3 regions of the Bradyrhizobium sp. CCBAU 53415 genome follow, and region 1 is predicted to be linked to each of the others. Evidence: predicted binding sites of a transcription regulator. Region 1 holds the regulator's gene; each other region holds the start of a gene.
What was found. Region 1 encodes LexA, which represses DNA repair genes until DNA is damaged. Its sites were predicted from a motif close to TGTTCNNNNTGTGTTCNG; they were not measured.

Region 1 (3,275 bases):
CCGGACTCTTGAGTCTGTTGGGATTTCTACATCGGACTCATCGACGTGCTGGGCAAAACCTATCTGACCAAGCAAGCCTCTCTCCTGCTTGAATTCGCCAGAACCACCTCGGATTCTGACCTTTCCGCCAAGCTGATCAGCAAGGCCGCCGACCTGAAATCCCGGGCCGATCCGCTGCCCGACAAGGATCAAGGTCCCCAAGCTCCCGACGTCGCCTGGGACGTCGGTCCGGACGATCCGACCGCGAGTTGACCGATGCTGGCCGTGGCGCTCGTGCTCGCCATCGTCGCCCTCGTGCCGGTCTGTCTCGCCTTCCGGATCATGCCCCGTCGGACTTGAGCTCCCGCCTCCACGACGGAAATCACGCAGGATAAATCGTCTTGCGTGCTGCTTTGCCTCGTGCCCGCACTCGGCTAGAACTCCCGCCACCCATTTGCAGGAGTTTCCGCCCGTGGCCCTCATGCCGGTTTCTGACGCGCTTGCCGCGGTGCTGGCCGGCGCCGAGCCGCTGGCTGAAGAGATGGTCTCCCTCGATGAGGCCTACCATCGCGTGCTCGCGCGCGACGTCGCGGCGCGGCGCACGCAGCCCCCGGAAGCCATGTCGGCGATGGACGGTTATGCCGTGCGTGCGGCCGACGCGGCAACGATCGATTCAGGGCTGACGGTCATCGGTGAGGTCGCGGCGGGCCGTCCGTTCGCGGGAAGGATTGGCCCCGGCGAAGCCGTTCGGATCTTCACCGGTGGCGTCATTCCCGATGGTGCCGATGCGGTCGTGATCCAGGAGGATACGGTTGCCGAGGGCAAGCGCATCACGATCAGGGAAGCCGCGATTCCCGGTCGGCACATTCGTCCCGCCGGCGTCGACTTCTCTGAAGGCGACGTGCTCCTGCGCAAGGGTACCCGTCTCACCGAGCGCGATCTCGCGCTCGCGGCTGCGATGAATTACCCGCAGCTCGCCGTCTGCCGCCGTCCGAAGGTCGCGATCCTCGCGACCGGCGACGAACTGGTGTTGCCGGGCACCACGCCCGGCCGCGGCCAGATCGTCTATTCCAATGGCTATGCCCTGCACGCGCTCGCCCGCAGCGAGGGCGCCGAGACCATCGACCTCGGCGTTGCCGCCGATACGCTGGAGGCCACTTCCGCCGGCATCCGCCGCGCCCGCGACAGCGGCGCCGACATCCTGATCACGACCGGAGGTGCGTCGGTCGGCGACCACGATCTGGTCCAGCAGGCGCTCGAGGGCGAAGGCATCGCGATGGCGTTCTGGAAGATCGCGATCCGGCCCGGCAAGCCGATGATGCACGGACGGCTCGGCGCCATGCGCGTGATCGGCCTGCCCGGCAATCCCGTGTCATCATACGTGTGTGCCTTCCTGTTCATGGTGCCGCTGATTCGCGCCCTGTCGGGCCGTTCGGTGATTCATCATCACCGCGAGCGCGCCGTGCTGGGCCGCGATCTCGGCGCCAACGACCAGCGCGAGGACTATCTGCGTGCGCGCCTCGAGACAGGCGGCGACGGCACGCTCGTCGCCCTTCCCGTCAGCCATCAGGACTCCTCTCTGCTTGCGAATCTCGCTGCGGCACAGGCACTTCTCGTACGCGCACCGTTCGCGCCGAAGGCCGAGGCCGGCACGCCTTGCGAGGTGCTGCGGCTCCCCCTTTAAGTCGCGCGGCCACACGCGGTCCGCGAACTTCGTCGCGTTCACGCTAAATTAAGCAGTTGCGGAACACATATCGAACATATAGTGTCCGTTCATGATTTGTTTCGAGGATGTAGCGGCTTATCGCTGATTTCATCGTCTCGGAATCGAACGACATCAACCGGGGGACTTTGGTCGAGATGTTGACACGCAAACAATACGAGCTTCTGCGGTTCATCAGCGAACGTCTGAAGGAAAGCGGCGTGCCGCCGTCCTTCGACGAGATGAAGGATGCGCTCGATCTGCGCTCGAAGTCGGGCATCCATCGCCTGATCACTGCGCTCGAGGAGCGCGGCTTCATCCGCCGCCTGCCCAACCGCGCCCGTGCCATCGAGGTGATCAAGCTGCCCGAGCTCCAGGCCGCCGCCGGCAATCGCCGCGGCTTCACGCCGAGCGTCATCGAGGGCAATCTCGGCAAGGTGCGCGCAACCTCCAGCCCGCCTGCGGACGAGGGCGAACGTCCCGTCGCGGTGCCCGTGATGGGCCGCATCGCGGCCGGCACGCCGATCGAGGCGTTGCAGACCCGCAGCCACACCATCAGCGTGCCGCCCGACATGCTCGGCTCGGGCGAGCACTACGCGCTCGAAGTGCGCGGCGATTCGATGGTCGAGGCCGGCATCCTCGACGGCGACATGGCGCTGATCCAGCGCAACGAGAGCGCCGATACCGGCGACATCGTGGTGGCGCTGATCGACGACGAGGAGGCCACGCTCAAGCGCTTCCGCCGCCGCGGCGCCTCGATCGCGCTAGAGCCCGCCAATGCCGCCTATGAGGTCCGCATCCTTCCGCCGAACCGCGTGAAGATCCAGGGCAAGCTGATCGGGCTTTACCGGAAGTACTGACCGGTCCGGCGGCCGCCCGACACCGATTGGAGCGGATCGTATCCGCTCCGGCTGGATGGTCATTCCGGTTCTGCTCAGATTATCCGGCCCCTCTTCCGGCGCTGCATCCTCGGCACGCCGCTCGAAGCAACATGGCTTCGCGGCCTGAAAGTTCGAGCCGGCGCCATGCGCCAGATCCTTCATGGACAATCGTTGCAGCGCTGATCGCAGCATCAGCGCTGCAAGCCGTTGCCACACAATGACACCGCCATGTGCGCAATGAAGCGGCGGTCAGCGAGCATATCCGCAACGCGCGCGGTGCATCGCGCAGCCTCAGCAATCGAGCTGGCAATAGCGAGTCGGTCGGCACCCGCGGGGCGCCGAGATGCGCCGTCGAATGCGCAGGAGTGAGCTTTGTTCCTATCGAAACCAGGAAAGATAATGTGATCGCGGCTTGCGAGGCCCAGCCGCAGATTTGCCTACAACCAAGCAGAGCGTCGTATACTTTCACCTTGATAGAGGCCTGTGCCTCCAAAGGAGGTGCGGGTTGCTATCTTCGCATGAGGAGCACCCGATGTGTGACTACAGCCTGCATGCCGTCGCGACTCGCCCCGCCGAAGTCGGCGAGACGATCGTCACGACAACCTTCCGCGGAACTTCGACCCGCGGCTTCGCCTCCGAAGCCGATCTGTCCGTCGCGGTCTGCCTGCTGCCGGGAACGGAGCTCGCTTTCGCCGACAATGTCCGTTACGACA
Region 2 (3,275 bases), on a different contig from region 1:
AAATTGCGCTGTTGTGCGTTGAGGCGGATGACGTCGCGCAGGAATTTGCCGAGCTCGCGCGTCGCCTCGGCGATGACGCCGCCGGGCCGCGGCACCTCGATTGCGAAGCTGCGGAAGTCGGGCAGCTTCAGCTCCTTCTTCAACAGGCCGCCATTGGCGTGAGGATTGGCGCCCATGCGGCTGATACCTTCGGGGGCGAGCGCCCGAAGCTCGGGAACGAGCGCGCCGTTCGCGTCGAACAGTTTTTCCGGCTCGTAGCTGCGCATCCAGTCTTCGAGTACCTTCAGATGCGCCGGATTTTCGCGGCAGCCGGCGACCGGCACTTGATGCGCGCGCCAAAAGCCCTCCACCTTCTTGCCGTCGACTTCCTTCGGGCCGGTCCAGCCTTTCGGGCTGCGCAGCACGATCATCGGCCAACGCGGCCGCTCGACGCCCGTGCGCCCGTCGCGGGCATGCTGCTGGATCGAGCGGATGCTGGCGAGCGCGACATCGAGTGCATCCGCCATGACACGGTGCATCAATTTTGGATCGTCGCCCGCGACGAACAGCGGCTCATGGCCGAACCCGCGGAAGAGATCGCGGATCTCCGCGTCTCCCATCCGTCCGAGCACAGTGGGGTTGGCGATCTTGTAGCCGTTGAGATGCAGGATCGGCAGCACCGCGCCGTCATGCGCCGGGTTCAGGAACTTGTTCGAGTGCCAGGACGCGGCGAGGGGGCCGGTTTCGGCCTCGCCGTCGCCGACGACACAGGCGACGATCAGATCAGGATTGTCGAATGCCGCGCCGTAGGCGTGCACCAGCGCGTAGCCGAGTTCGCCGCCTTCGTGGATCGAGCCCGGCGTTTCCGGCGCCGCATGGCTCGGAATGCCCCCGGGAAAGGAGAACTGCCTGAACAGCTTGCGCAATCCGTCCGCATCGCGCGCGATGTCGGGATAAATCTCGCTGTAGCTGCCTTCGAGATAGGTGTTGGCGATCATGCCGGGGCCGCCATGGCCGGGGCCGCAGACATAGATCACGTTGAGGTCCAGGGCGCGGATCACGCGATTGAGATGAGCATAGATGAAGTTCAGGCCGGGCGTGGTACCCCAATGGCCGAGCAAACGCGGCTTGATGTGCTCGGGCCGCAACGGCTCGCGCAGCAACGGATTATCGAGCAGGTAGATTTGCCCGACGGAGAGGTAGTTGGCGGCGCGCCAATAGCGATCAAGGAGATCGAGATCGCTGCTCGCGGCAGCTGATTGTTGTTGATTTTTCATGTTCTTGCCGATTGTTGCCGAGCTATGCCCGAGATCGTCACCAACTGTGTTCCGGCGCGATCGATCCGTGTCCGGCATCAAACGGGATCGTTGCGACAGGCATGTTGCGTGAGGTCAAAAGATCGCGCCCGAAATTTGAGCGGCACCTTTGCGTGGGTTGTTTTCCCAATTTTCGTTTGTGTTCTTGATTTGTTCCTTTTGCATGCTATCTTGGCGTCATGAGTCCAGCAGCATCCTCTCATGCTCTCAAGCACCCGCCGGTCAAGGCGCCCTCCGAGCCGGCGGGTGCGGACTCTGATTTTCCGGAACTCGGCGTCGCCATCGAGCGCGCGCGAAGGCGAGGGCGGGGGGCGCAGTCCAACGCCAGCGGCCGCTACGAGGCCGAGGCGCGCGTCGCCTTCGACGACGGCTGGCAGAGCCTGGAAGAGCTGCCGCCATTCAAGACCACGGTCGCGGTCGACACGTCGCGCAAGGTGATCACCCGCAACGATTCCCCCGATATCGGCTTCGACCGTTCGATCAATCCTTATCGCGGCTGCGAGCACGGCTGTGTCTATTGTTTCGCGCGGCCGACCCACGCCTATCTCGGCCTGTCGCCGGGGCTCGACTTCGAGTCGAAACTGTTCGCCAAGCCCGAGGCGCCGTCGCTGCTGGAGAAGGAGCTCGCCGCACCCGGCTACGAGCCGCGGATGATCGCGATCGGCACCAACACCGACCCCTACCAGCCGATCGAGCGCGAGCACAAAATCATGCGCGGCATCCTCGAAGTGCTGGAACGCGCCAGCCATCCCGTCGGCATCGTCACCAAATCGGCGTTGGTGCTGCGCGACATCGACGTTCTCGCGCGCATGGCCAAGCGCAACCTCGCCAAGGTCGCGATTTCGGTCACCTCGCTCGACCCGAAGCTGGCGCGCACCATGGAACCGCGCGCCTCGACGCCGCCGAAACGGCTGGAGGCGCTGAAGCGGCTCTCCGATGCCGGCATTCCGACCACGGTGATGGTCGCGCCCGTGATCCCCGCGCTGAACGATTCCGAGATCGAGCGCATCCTCGATGCCGCCGCCCATGCCGGCGTCAAGGAAGCCTCCTATGTGCTTCTGCGGCTGCCGCTGGAGGTCCGCGATCTCTTCCGTGAATGGCTGATGGCGAACTACCCGGACCGCTACCGCCACGTCTTCACCCTGATTCGCGACATGCGCGGCGGGCGCGACTACGATGCGAAATGGGGCGAGCGGATGAAGGGCACCGGCCCCATGGCCTGGACCATCGGCCGCCGCTTCGAGATCGCATGCGACAGGCTCGGCCTCAACAAGCGGCGCTCCAAGCTGACAACGGACCACTTTGCGCGGCCGAAGCAGAACGGCGACCAGCTCAGCCTGTTCTGAGGAGAAGGTGGAAGAGGCATGGCATGAGTCAGGAATTGGCGGCCCCAGTGCCGAGGCTCACCGTCGTCACGCTTGGCGTGAGCGACATCCGCGCCAGCATCGCCTTTTACGATGCACTCGGCTTCTCGCGCCGGCTGAAGGCAACCGGCGAGGCCGTCGCCTTCTACGATACCGGCGGTCCGGTGCTCGCCCTGTATCCGTGGGATCAGCTCGCGGCAGATGCGGTCTTGCAGGACGCGCCGAGGCCGTCGACTTTTCGCGGCATGACGCTCGCCTGGAACTGCCGGACGCGTGAGGAGGTCGATGCGGTGCTGGCCTTCGCCATCGGGAAGGGGGCCAGCTTGCTGAAGGCGGCACACGAGACCGACTACGGCGGCTATTCCGGCTATTTCACCGACCCCGACGGCCATGCTTGGGAGGTCGTGGTCGCGCCCGGTATCGAGGTGGGCGAGGATCGCCGGGTGCATCTGGCGGACTAGGACAGCCTGAATAGTGGGAATATCCTGGGTTCCCGGTTGCGCCGGCGAAGCCCCTTGCGCACGATCCCGGCCATGATTCGGGACACGTCCGCCAAGAACACAGCCAAGGATGCGCCAGAAAAGGCGTCTGCGAAGAAGGCTGCGTCTGCCAAGCC
Region 3 (3,275 bases), 100 kb from region 1:
CGCCGTTCACCAGCAGGTTCGGGAACCGTGCCGGCAGAACCACGGGCTCCCGCTCGGAGCCGTCGTAATTGTCCTGGAAGTCGACCGTGTCGTCGTCGATGTCTTCGAGCAGCTTCAGCGCGATCTTGGTCAGGCGCGACTCGGTGTAGCGCATCGCCGCGGCCGGATCGCCGTCGACCGAGCCGAAATTGCCCTGCCCGTCGATCAGCGGCGCGCGCATCGAGAAGTCCTGCGCCATGCGAACCAAGGCGTCGTAGATCGCCTGGTCGCCATGGGGATGGTACTTGCCCATGACCTCGCCGACGGCACCGGCGGACTTCTTGTGTTTCTTGTCCGGGGTGTCGCCGCGATTGTTCATCGCGAACAGGATGCGGCGGTGCACCGGCTTCAACCCGTCGCGCGCATCGGGCAGCGCACGCGCCACGATCACGCTCATGGCGTAATCGAGATAGGACTTCTTCATCTCCTCGTAGATGGAAACGGGGCGAATATCCGAGGGATGCGCCGGCTGGTCGCCGGGCTTGTTGTCGTCGTCAGCCAAGGGGGAATCCGGTGAGTTCTTGTCTGGGAATCATATAGCGCATCGGGGGTCGGATAACCACCCTCGCGGGAGGATCGAGAAGCGCTTTTTCCGCTTATTTTTCCAACGACTTACGGCTTCGGACAAGGTGCCTCGGGCAACCCCGGAAATGGCACCGCGGAACCGCCTCCGACACCCCGAAAACCGCGCCGCGCGGCGCGCCCCACCGGCCCGTTCGCAGCGCTCTGGAGCTGCGGAGTGCCGTCGTCTGAAATGTCGGGTCGATTGAATTCAAGCCGGACATGAAGCGGGCCCGGAAAACCCGAGCCCGCCCCGTCGACTAGCCAGAATTGCTGATACGACACGCCAGGCTCCATGCGCTCGGCGCGTCTCGACAGGCGCGATCCGCGTCCTCAGAACGGGATGTCGTCGTCCATGTCGCTGTTGCGGCCACCACCGGCGGCAACGGGACGACGCGGCGCGCTGCTGACCGGACCGGAGGAGCCGAAATCGCCGCCCGGCTCGTCGCCGAAGCTTCCGCCTCCTCCGCCGCCACCGCGGCCATCGAGCATGGTCAGCGTCGAGTTGAAGCCCTGGAGCACGACCTCGGTCGAATACTTCTCGACCCCGCTCTGGTCGGTCCATTTGCGAGTCTGCAGCGCGCCCTCGATGTAAACCTTGGCGCCCTTCTTCAGGTATTGCTCGGCGACCTTGCAGAGCCCTTCATTGAAGATCACGACGCGGTGCCACTCGGTCTTCTCCTTGCGCTCGCCGGTATTCTTGTCGCGCCAGGTCTCCGAGGTCGCGATACTCAAATTCGCGATCGGCCGCCCGTCCTGGGTGCGGCGGATTTCAGGATCCTTGCCGAGATTTCCAACCAGAATGACCTTGTTGACGCTTCCCGCCATCGCCGCTCTCCACTCCGAATGCCGCTGAATTTCAAAAGGGCGAGGCCCGCTGTCCGCGTTCCTCTGCGCCTGTTGAGGCGACCCTATACGCTTGCGGGCACCAATCAGCCCGCACCCCTCAGGGTTATCCCCACATATAGCATTCCCGTCGGCTCCGTTCCAGATTTGTTCTTCATGCCAAAAGGACAGAACAATTTGGCTTCAGGCCGATGGCAGGGGAACCCGGATGGAACCTTTCCGGGTTCCCGAGAAATACAAAAACCGCTTAACATTCATCAAGTTGCAGCCACCTCAATCGGCCGGCGAGTGTGGCATTTCGGAGACGGACTTTGCCCATTCCTTTGGCTATCGTTGCCTCGGAATTAGTTCATATGGGCGTCGCGCCTGATCAGCCGCTTTCGGAGACATCGAGAAGCGGACGAAACTGGGGAGACTGCAATGAATAAGATTCTGTTTGGTGCAATCAGTGCGATGGCGTTGGGGCTGGCGGCTCCTGCAAGTGCGGCGGATCTTGCCGCGCGTCCCTACACCAAGGCTCCCGCGCCGATGGTCGCCGCCATCTACGACTGGAGCGGCTTCTACATCGGCATCAACGGCGGTGGCGGCACAAGCCACAAGTGCTGGGACTTCGTGACTCCGGCAACCGGCGTTCTGGTCGGCGAGGGCTGCCACAACGCGACGGGCGGCACGGTCGGTGGCCAGGTCGGCTATCGCTGGCAGTCGACGAACTGGGTGTTCGGCTTCGAAGGACAGGGCAACTGGGCCGACTTTACCGGCGACAACATCAGCGCGGTGTCCGGCCTTCGCAACCAGTCCAAGATTGACTCTTTCGGTTTGATCACCGGACAGGTCGGCTACGCCTGGAACAACGTCTTGCTCTACGTGAAGGGCGGCGCCGCCGTCGTCGGTGATCGCTACCGGACCTACGATTTGGCGACCGGTCTCGAATTCGACCGGGCCAGCGAGACCCGTTGGGGCGGCACGGTGGGCGCGGGCGTCGAGTTCGGATTCGCCCCGAACTGGTCGGTCGGCTTCGAGTACGATCACATCTTCCTCGGCCACCGCACGGTCGACTTCACCGGATCCGGCAATTTTGCCGCGGCTCCGCTCGGTGCCTTCACTGCCTCCGATCGCATCAGCCAGGACGTCGATATCGGCCTTATCCGCGTGAACTATCGCTGGGGCGGCCCGTTGATCGCAAGATATTGATATCCGCTGATATTGTTTTGAGATCAAAGGCCGGCCTCGCGCCGGCCTTTGTTGTTCGGGCGCAGAATTGCCCGTGGCAATGAGTCAGTAACCATCACCTTTTGCGGCGTTGTGGCTTTTCGGAGACACAACTTGCGGCTTTGTTGGTGTAAGCATCGCGCCAGTTGGGCCGTTTGAGTCCGCTGCCCTTCCGGTCACGGAAGGCAACAACAGAAACTGGGACTGGGATTAAGTTAAAAATGAAGAAGGTTTTGTTGGCTTCGGCCTGTTTGTTCGCTCTCGCCGCTCCTGCCTCGGCGGCCGATCTCGCGGCGCGCCCCTACACCAAGGCTCCGGTCGCTCCGATTGCTGCGGTCTACAACTGGACCGGCTTCTACCTCGGTATCGTCGGCGGCGGCGCCTGGGAAGCCAGTTCGGGCGACCCGAAGATGCAGGGTGGCTTCGTCGGCGGCACCGCCGGCTATAACTGGCAGACCGGCAACGTCGTGTTCGGCATCGAGGCCGATGGTGCCTGGGCCGACGTCAGCGCCTCGGCGGCTGGCACCGTTTTCGTCGCCGGCGTCGGTGGCATCCCCGCTTCGGTGAGCTCCAAGACCGACGCGATGGGCACCGTGCGCGGCCGCATCGGCTGGGCTGTG

Region 2: the regulator LexA is predicted to act here: its motif matches at 1,436-1,453, upstream of XH87_RS29275 (PA0069 family radical SAM protein).
Region 3: the regulator LexA is predicted to act here: its motif matches at 1,584-1,601, upstream of XH87_RS10375 (single-stranded DNA-binding protein).

What each region holds. Positions count from the first base shown of each region.
Region 1 is NZ_LBJF01000017.1:23,925-27,199, reverse strand. It holds gene XH87_RS09875 (hypothetical protein) at 46-252, shown strand; gene XH87_RS09870 (molybdopterin molybdotransferase MoeA) at 452-1,663, shown strand; gene lexA (transcriptional repressor LexA) at 1,840-2,541, shown strand; gene XH87_RS09860 (hypothetical protein) at 3,095-3,275, shown strand, end outside.
Region 2 is NZ_LBJF01000027.1:211,964-215,238, forward strand. It holds gene XH87_RS29270 (phosphoketolase family protein) at 1-1,256, opposite strand, end outside; gene XH87_RS29275 (PA0069 family radical SAM protein) at 1,475-2,641, shown strand; gene XH87_RS29280 (VOC family protein) at 2,665-3,120, shown strand; gene XH87_RS29285 (ribonuclease HII) at 3,193-3,275, shown strand, end outside.
Region 3 is NZ_LBJF01000017.1:128,676-131,950, reverse strand. It holds gene gyrA (DNA gyrase subunit A) at 1-541, opposite strand, end outside; gene XH87_RS10375 (single-stranded DNA-binding protein) at 934-1,428, opposite strand; gene XH87_RS10370 (outer membrane protein) at 1,867-2,637, shown strand; gene XH87_RS10365 (outer membrane protein) at 2,877-3,275, shown strand, end outside.